Regions from separate parts of the Pseudarthrobacter sp. rb genome, predicted to be linked through region 1. Evidence: riboswitches for the same ligand, from Rfam matches in the RefSeq annotation. Region 1 holds a riboswitch; the other holds the start of a gene.
The links. Region 1 has a riboswitch for cyclic di-AMP ahead of ACWRN3_RS13985 (C40 family peptidase). Riboswitches for the same ligand answer to the same signal wherever they lie in the genome.

Region 2: linked by a shared signal. The riboswitch ahead of ACWRN3_RS04540 (C40 family peptidase) and the one ahead of ACWRN3_RS13985 (C40 family peptidase) in region 1 are both predicted to bind cyclic di-AMP.

What each region holds. Positions count from the first base shown of each region.
Region 1 is NZ_JBWJAR010000009.1:145,325-149,325, reverse strand. Features, by position in the region: gene ACWRN3_RS13995 (iron-dependent transcriptional repressor DtxR) at 125-826, shown strand; cyclic di-AMP (ydaO/yuaA leader) riboswitch at 965-1,176, shown strand; gene ACWRN3_RS13990 (M23 family metallopeptidase) at 1,181-2,008, shown strand; cyclic di-AMP (ydaO/yuaA leader) riboswitch at 2,137-2,316, shown strand; gene ACWRN3_RS13985 (C40 family peptidase) at 2,387-3,067, shown strand; gene ACWRN3_RS13980 (NlpC/P60 family protein) at 3,231-3,998, shown strand.
Region 2 is NZ_JBWJAR010000002.1:390,618-394,618, reverse strand. Features, by position in the region: gene ACWRN3_RS04545 (protein adenylyltransferase SelO) at 1-644, shown strand, start outside; gene ACWRN3_RS04540 (C40 family peptidase) at 752-1,597, opposite strand; cyclic di-AMP (ydaO/yuaA leader) riboswitch at 1,601-1,771, opposite strand; gene ACWRN3_RS04535 (hypothetical protein) at 2,042-2,506, opposite strand; gene ACWRN3_RS04530 (aggregation-promoting factor C-terminal-like domain-containing protein) at 2,692-2,946, shown strand; gene ACWRN3_RS04525 (TraR/DksA family transcriptional regulator) at 2,968-3,327, shown strand; gene ACWRN3_RS04520 (DNA alkylation repair protein) at 3,324-3,854, shown strand; gene ACWRN3_RS04515 (DUF1810 domain-containing protein) at 3,875-4,001, shown strand, end outside.

The sequences.
Region 1 (4,001 bases):
GGCTGCCCAGGGGCCAGCTATTCGGACAAAGTCAAAATAGGCTAAGCTAGCCCCCGGACTACCTCGCGGGAACAGGCGGTACGGTGGGACAACGCAAGGTACTGCGCTCGAGGAGCTGAGCTGGATGACGGATCTGATCGACACTACGGAGATGTACCTCAGGACCATCCTGGAGCTTGAGGAAGAAAACATCGTTGCCCTTCGGGCCCGTATCGCCGAGCGTCTGCGCCACTCCGGCCCCACGGTGTCCCAGACCATCGGCAGGATGGAACGCGACGGACTCGTCGTCGTCTCCGGCGACAGGCATCTTGAACTCACGGACACGGGCCGCAAGCGGGCCACCGAAGTCATGCGCAAGCACCGGCTGGCCGAACGCCTGCTGGCTGACGTTATCGGTCTGGACTGGGCCTACGTGCACGACGAAGCCTGCCGCTGGGAACACGTCATGAGCGAGCGCGTTGAGCGGCGCATCTACGAGATGCTGGACCACCCCACCGAATCGCCCTACGGCAACCCGATCCCCGGCCTCGCTGCCCTGGGCGGACAACCGGCCACCGGCTTCCCCGACGGAGCCATCAGCCTGGTAGAGGCCATGAAGGGCTACGGTCCCGCCTCTGCAGTGACCATCAGCCGGCTGGCTGAGCCAATCCAGGTGGAGCCGGAACTGCTGGCGCAACTGGACGAAGGCGGGATCCGGCCCGGCGCTGCCGTTGCGCTGGAACGCGTGGGAGATTACATCTCCGTGCGGGTGTCCGGAATCGAAGGTGCGCTGGAGTTGCCGCCTGAGGTAGCCGCGCATGTTTTTGTCGCTGTTAAGCAGCCCTGAGCCGCGTCCCAATACCCCAGCGCAGAGCTTCCACGCAAAGATAACGGAATTGTTACCTAGGGTCTTAAGGCCCTATAGTGGAAGCAATCGTTGATACTTAAGCGTTACCCGATCCGGAGCCGAGCTCTGCCAGCGGATCGGGTGCACGAGTCGTTACTGGCAGAGGCGGGGGAACCACAATTGGCAGCGGGGGACTGCCTTGGGGTGAAGTCCGTCAGCAGCAAGCCTCTCCAGCGAAGGATTCTTCCGGGAATACCCCTGTGCAGAAGCTTGCCCATGACGGGCCGGGTCTTTGATCTCTCTGACCCGCATCCGACAGCTAACTCCGCAGGCTTTTCCAGAGAGGAACCCTTCTTGACCACGCAGACCTCCCGGGGCCGCCGCCGCGCCGCAGGCCCCCCTTCGGCACCCCGGGTTGTCGAAGATGCCGCAGCGGAGCGTCCCCGCGATCTGCATCGCGATGCGCGCCGCCGCCGGGGTCCGTTCCGGCAGGTGACGGAGTTCGCCGCCGCCAGTGGCATTGGCCAGAAAGCTGGAATCGCCCTGGCCGCCACCGGCCTGGTTCTGACGGTCACAGTGCCCGCCACCAGCCCCGTCATGGCCACGGACGCCGCCGGCAACGCGCCATTGGCAGCCTCCGCCGTCAGCCCGCAGCCCCAGATTTCCGCTGATGTTGGCGCCCAAATCGACTTCAGCCGTTCGGCAGTGGTGACCCAGGCCGACCCCGACGGGAAGCTGAAGCAGCTCCTGAGCGCCCAGTCCGCCGGCTCCGTCACGCGGGCCGCCTCGGCCGGCACCCTGGCCGCACCGCTGGCATCCCTCACCACCGCCTCGCCCTTTGGTTACCGCGTGAGCCCCATCACCGGCGGCTCCGGAGACTTCCACCGCGGCCAGGACTTCGTGGCACAGTGCGGAACGTCCGTCCTGGCGGCCGCGACCGGCACCGTGACCTTCGCGGGCTGGCACCAGTATGGCGGTGGAAACCGGGTGGTCATCGACCACGGCAACGGGCTGGAGACCACCTACAACCACCTGTCGTCGTTCAACGTCAAGGTGGGCCAGACCGTCTCCCGTGGCGAGGTTGTGGCACTCAGCGGCACCACGGGCGCATCCACCGGCTGCCACCTGCACTTTGAGGTCCAGGTCAACGGCGAAGTGGTCGATCCCATGGGCTGGCTGTAGCCGAATGATTGTCCACTCTCAGATCGCAGGGACCTGCCGTGACCTGAATGTGACATTGAAACAAAACTGCTGTACCGTCTAACTCGCGTCAACTTTTCCGAAGTTGACGCTCTTGAGTGGATTGCCTAACTCTGCCACCGCTCAAGGTCCGTTCGCATTTCATCGTCTGGCAGGGGCGGGGGAACCAATTTTGGCCTTCATTTCCTGAAGGCCTTGGGGTTAAGTCATGAGCTTCCCAGGAAGCAGAGTGGCCGGGTGACTCCCATCCGAATCCGACAGCTCACCTCGCAGGCATTGGGAGAGGCTACCTTCGTGTCTTCACGCCATAATTCTGCGCGCCACCGTGCGCAAACGGTTCGCATTAACCCCCTGGACGCCGTGTCCAAGGCCGTCAGTGCAAATGCCGGGACCGTAGGCCGCCAGGCTGCCGTTGTGGCAGCCGCGTCGGGCCTCATCCTGAGCATGGGCCTGCCCGCCACCGCAGCTGACACCACCGCTGGTGTCTCCGCATCCACCGAGTCCGGTTCGGCCCAGACGGCCCTCGCCGTCACTGCCGCCCCCACGGCTACGGTTTCCTTCGAACGTCCCGTCGTCAAGACCACCGCCGCTCCAAAGGTGGAAGCGGTGCGTCCGCAGTCCACCGCGCCGGCCGAGCGCGACGCCGCTGCCACCGCAGGCCAGGACGCTGCCCCTGCCGCCAAGGCTGCCGAGACTGTCTCCGCCGCAACCTCCGGCATTGCAGCAATCGCCTACACCGGCATCGGCCACTCCTACGTGTGGGGCGGCACCAGCCCCGTCACCGGCTGGGACTGCTCCGGGTTCGTCCAGTGGGTCTACGCCCAGGCCGGGATCAGCATCCCCCGCACCAACGCGTGGAACATCATGACCCCCACCTCCACCCCGCAGCCGGGCGACGTTGTGGTCCAGAACGGCGGCGCGCACGTGGGCATCTACGTCGGCAACGGCATGATGGTCAGCGCACTCAACCCTTCCCAGGGCACGCTGCTCCACTCGCCTGCAGCCACCGGTACCTCGTCGTACTACCACCTCAACAAGTAGTTCTTGGGCTTCATGCTCCAAGGGCTATTTCTTTGCCCAAAGCTTTTTCGCTAGAAACCACATCCCCGTTCGGAATGCGCCGGCTTGCCCCCAAGATGCCGGCGCGTCCAGTTCCCTTTGCCTGCCTACCCGCGGTTCGAAGGAAAAACGAAAGAGAGAACTGATGACGACTCGTGCTACCGCACGGCACCGCGCCGAGGTCACCAAAACCAACTCGATCGCTGTCATTGCCAAAGCTGTCAGCGACAATGCCGGTGGCATGGGCCGCCAGGCTGCTGTCATCGCTGCTGCTTCCGGTCTGGTCCTGACCAGTGGCATCGCGGCCAACGCTGCCGACACCAACGTCAAGCGCGATTCCGCTCCTGCATCCCAGCTGGAAGTTGAATCCGTCGTCGACGCCCCGATTTCCGCGGCTTCCACTATTTCCATCAGCTACGAGAAGCCCGCCGTTACCACCACGCCGGCTCCCGTCGTTGAGCCGGAGCCCGAGGTTCAGGTGCAGGAAGCTGCTCCTGCCGCCCAGCCGGCTGCTGCTCCCAAGGTCACCGCCAAGGTTGCAACCGCTGCCGCTCCGGCCGCACCGGCAGGCCAGGCTTCGGCCAGCGGCAAGGGTGCTGCCATCCTGTCCGCCGCTTACGCCCAGCTCGGCGTGCACCAAGACTGCACCATGCTGGTGACCAACGCACTGGCCGCCGTCGGCATCCACTTCCACGACTGGCCGGCTGGCTACCTGTCACTGGGTGACACTGTGCCCATGTCCCAGGCCCAGGCCGGTGACCTGCTGTACTACGCTGACGGTGGCGGAGGTATGGCTCACATTGCCGTTTACGCCGGAAACGGGATGGCCGTCCACGGCGGCTTCAACGGCAACGACACCGTGGTCTTCAGCGCCAATGTTGGCTCTGGCGCGGTTGCCATCCGCGTACGTTAGGCA
Region 2 (4,001 bases), on a different contig from region 1:
TCAACCCGGCCGCCGTCTACAGTTCCATCGACGTCGGCGGACGCTATGCCTACGCCAACCAGCCGGTCCTTGCCGAATGGAACCTGGCCCGGCTCGCCGAGGCCATGCTGCCGCTGATTGACCAGGACCAGGAAAAAGCCGTGGCCCCGGCGGTGGAGGTACTCGGCGGCTTCCGCGGTCAGTACAGCGAGGCATGGACCCGCGGGATGACGGGCAAGCTGGGCCTGGGCGGCGTCGATGAAAGCGGCGCCGCCGGGGCCCTTGTGGATGATGTCCTCGACATCCTGAAGGACGGACCCGTGGACTACACCTTGTTCTTCCGCAACCTGGGCAAAGCGGCTCGCGGGGACCTCCGTCCCGTGCGCGGCATGGTCCTTGACCTGGCCGCCCTCGATGCCTGGCTGGAGCGGTGGCAGGCGCTGCAGCCTGACGCGGAGCTGATGGACAGCGTGAACCCGGCCTACATTCCGCGGAACCACCTTGTGGAGGAGGCGCTGTCCGCTGCCACCGGCGGAAACCTGGCTCCGCTGCAGCAGCTGCTGGAGGCGGTCAGTGAACCCTTCACCGAGCGGCCCGGGCTGGAACGTTACCTGCAGGGGGCGCCCGACGACTTCGGCAGCTACATGACCTTCTGCGGGACCTGACCGAGGCGGCCCGCGGGGTAAAACGACAGGAGGGTGACAGCCGGTGTTCCCGGCTGCCACCCTCCTGCTTCGTCCGGCGCCGCCAACGGCGCCGGACAGTGCGAAGACTAGGCTACGCGCACAGCGGAGTAGCCGCCGAGCCAGCTGATGGAGTGCACCTGCGTGTCGAAGCCGTTGACGCCGCCGCTGACAACCTGGCCGTTGCCTGCGTAAACGCCCACGTGGCCGGAGGTGATGATCAGGTCACCGGGGGCGGGAGCGCCTACGACGGTGCCGTACTGGAAGAACTGGGTGGGGGCCAGATCGCCCACGGACTTGCCGACGGAGCGCAGAGCCTTCTCGACCATGGCGGTGCAATCCTGCTTGAAGCCCAGCTGGCTGTAGGCCGAGGCGAGGATCGCAGCGCCGGTGCCCGTGCCGGTGGTGGATGCCACCGGGGTGGCCGAGGCGTAGGACATGTTCATGCCGGTGTTCGCCGGTGCGGTGGCGGCTGCGGCCTGCACGGGTGCTGCTGCAGGGGCGGGCGCCGGGGCGGCGGTGTAGCCTGCGCCGGGAATCTGGATCTGGTCGCCCGGGTAGATGACCGAGGACAGTCCCAGGCCGTTGGCGGACAGCACGCCGTTGAGGCTGACGCCGTAGGCTGCTGCAATGGCGCCGAGGGTGTCGCCGGAAACGACCGTGTGGACGTTCCCTGCTGCTGCGGCGGGGGCTGCGGCCGGGGCGGCAGGAGCCGAGGTGGCCTGGACGCTGGTCTGCTCAGTGGTGTCCGGGGCGGATACACCTGCATGGGCCGGGGCGCCGACTCCGAAGGCAATGCCGGATGCCGCAGCAACGGCGAGCGCGGGACGGCCCAGGGAGCGGGCCTGGGACTTGGCTGTTACTGCGAGGCCCTCGAGCACAATGGAGCGGGCCGGGGTCGCGCGGTGACGGGCAGTGGTTGAAATTTTTGACACGGTTGATCGCCTCTCCCATGCCTGCGGGGTGAGCTGTCGGGTTCGGGCTGGAGATACCCGGCCGGAAGCAACCCCGCGACGTGCGGAGGCGCTATCGACTTAACCCCAAGGCCACAAGTGGCCGCGGAAACTTGGTTCCCCCGTCCCTGCCAACTGGAGCGGTTGAATCCCATGATCAGCGGCAGGGCTCGGCATGCTGACGGGAATGTCCCGTCTGAGAGGGACACCAAAAGACCATAACCCACGTGCGGCGTGATTGTCACATTTGGATAACATACGAGGTTGTTCTCTCGCATTGGGCAAACGTCTGGACATACACCCCGAGCCAGGGCCTGACCTCAGGTGATACTTTGCCCGTGAAGCACGGTAACAATGTGGAAACAGGCCCCTGCCCTGCGCCCAATCCCGACGGTAACCTTCGGGACTATGCGCCCGTTCGTGACCTTAGGGAGGCTCCCCCTTGGCGGGGGCTTCATGGCCGTTGCCCTGGCCACCCTGGTCAGCAATGCTGCGGCCGCCGAAAAGACGGCCACCGCCCTCACCGAACAGGAAAAGGCCGCCAGGAGCGAGCGGGAACGCCTGTCCGGGGAAGCGAAAGCAAAACTGGACGCCGCACGTTCTGCCCAGGCTTCGCTGGCCCGGCAGGTCGCGGAGGAGCAGCGGCACGGCACTGAGCTGACCGCCCAGCTCGCCACGCTGAAAGGTACGACGGCGGCCATGGAGGGTGAGTACCGGCAGGGCCAGGCTGCACTGGCTGCCTATGAGGCGGCCCAGGCGGCCAAGCGCGCCGCCGCTGAGGAGCAGGCCCGCGGACAGGCGGAGGCCGCAGCCAAGGCCGCCGCAGCGGCAGCCCGGCAGCCACAGGAGCCCGCACCCCGTGCCGACCCTGCCCAGGCCAATCCGGCCCAACCCGGTCCGGCCCCCGGCGCGGTCAATGATCCCGCCGTCAGCAACCCCGGCCCTCCCGCTCCGGAAGCCCCGGCACCGGCCCCACCAAGCCCTCCCGCCGTCGTCGTGCCTTCCGTTCCCGACGGTGCGGTCAACGATCCCGCCGGGGCGAAAAGCTACGCGTCCGGACGCCTGCCCGCCTACGGGTGGGGCCAGGACCAGTTCGTGTGCCTGGCCCAGCTGTGGACCGAGGAGTCCGACTGGTTGACCACCCCCACCAACGCCTACTCCGGAGCCTATGGATTCCCCAGGCCCTGCCCTCGGGGAAGTACGCCAGCGCCGGCGGCGACTGGCTCACCAGCTATCGCACCCAGATCGAATGGGGCCTGGGCTACATGCGTGACCGCTACGGTTCACCGTGCGCGGCCTGGAACCACTCCGCAACCCTGAACTGGTACTGACTGACGCGTTAGGCTGTCTCCATGCCAGATTTCGAACGGTTCCGTGCGCTGCTCGAAGAGGAGCGGGCGCGGCGCCTGGCACTGTTGCCGGCGCTGCGGGCGGACATCGAGGCAGCAAACTCGGCGCGCCAGGGTTCCAATGTCGACGACGAGCACGATCCCGAGGGTGCCACCATCGCCTTCGAACTCTCACAGGCCTCTGCGCTCCTGAAACAGAGTTCGGCGGGCCTGGACCAGATTGAAGCGGCGCTTGCCCGGCTGGCGGCGGGGACCTATGGAACCTGCGCCGTATGCGGGGAGCCCATCGCCGAGGGCAGGCTGGAAGCCCGCCCGTGGACCCCGTACTGCATCCACCACGCGGCGTTCGGGCGCGGGCGATGACCGGTACGGCGGACGTTGTGTCCGCGGCGGCGGATTTCGTGGACCGGACCCTGCAGAACGAGGGCGCCTGGTACCGGGCGGACGACGTCGGGGCGCGGCTGGGCGGGGTGCTTGCCTCTTATGGTTCCTCTGTGGGGGCCGTTCGCGGGACCGTGCGCGATGCGCTGCGGAAGTTCAAGGACCTGGACCATGACGGCACGGTCATGCTGGCCTCCGCCCTGTGGGGCCAGCCGCGGCCCGGTTCCCGGCCGGTTTTCGAGCGCCGCCTGGCAGCGGTGGTCCTGCTGCAGTCACGGGTGCGGCTGCTCCGTCACTCTGACCTGACCCGGCTGGAGGGTTTCCTTCGCTCCGCGCAGGCAGCGGACCTGACCGGGCCCCTTCTCGCCGACGTCCTGGTCCCGTTGCTGGCGGGGCTGGGGGAGCGCGAACGGCAGCGGGCAGGCGTTGTCCTGGCGCGGTGGCGGGAAGACCCGGACCCCCAGTTGCGGGCGGCGGCCGACGCCCTTGAAAAAGACTTGACCATTTGAAACGTACCGAGGAGATCCCCATGAATGAGCCGTTTGACCTTGAGCGTTTTGTTGCCGCGCAAAACACCGGCGGAACCTATGAGCAGGCGCTGGGCGAACTGCAGGTCGGCCGGAAGTCCGGGCACTGGATGTGGTTTGTCTTCCCGC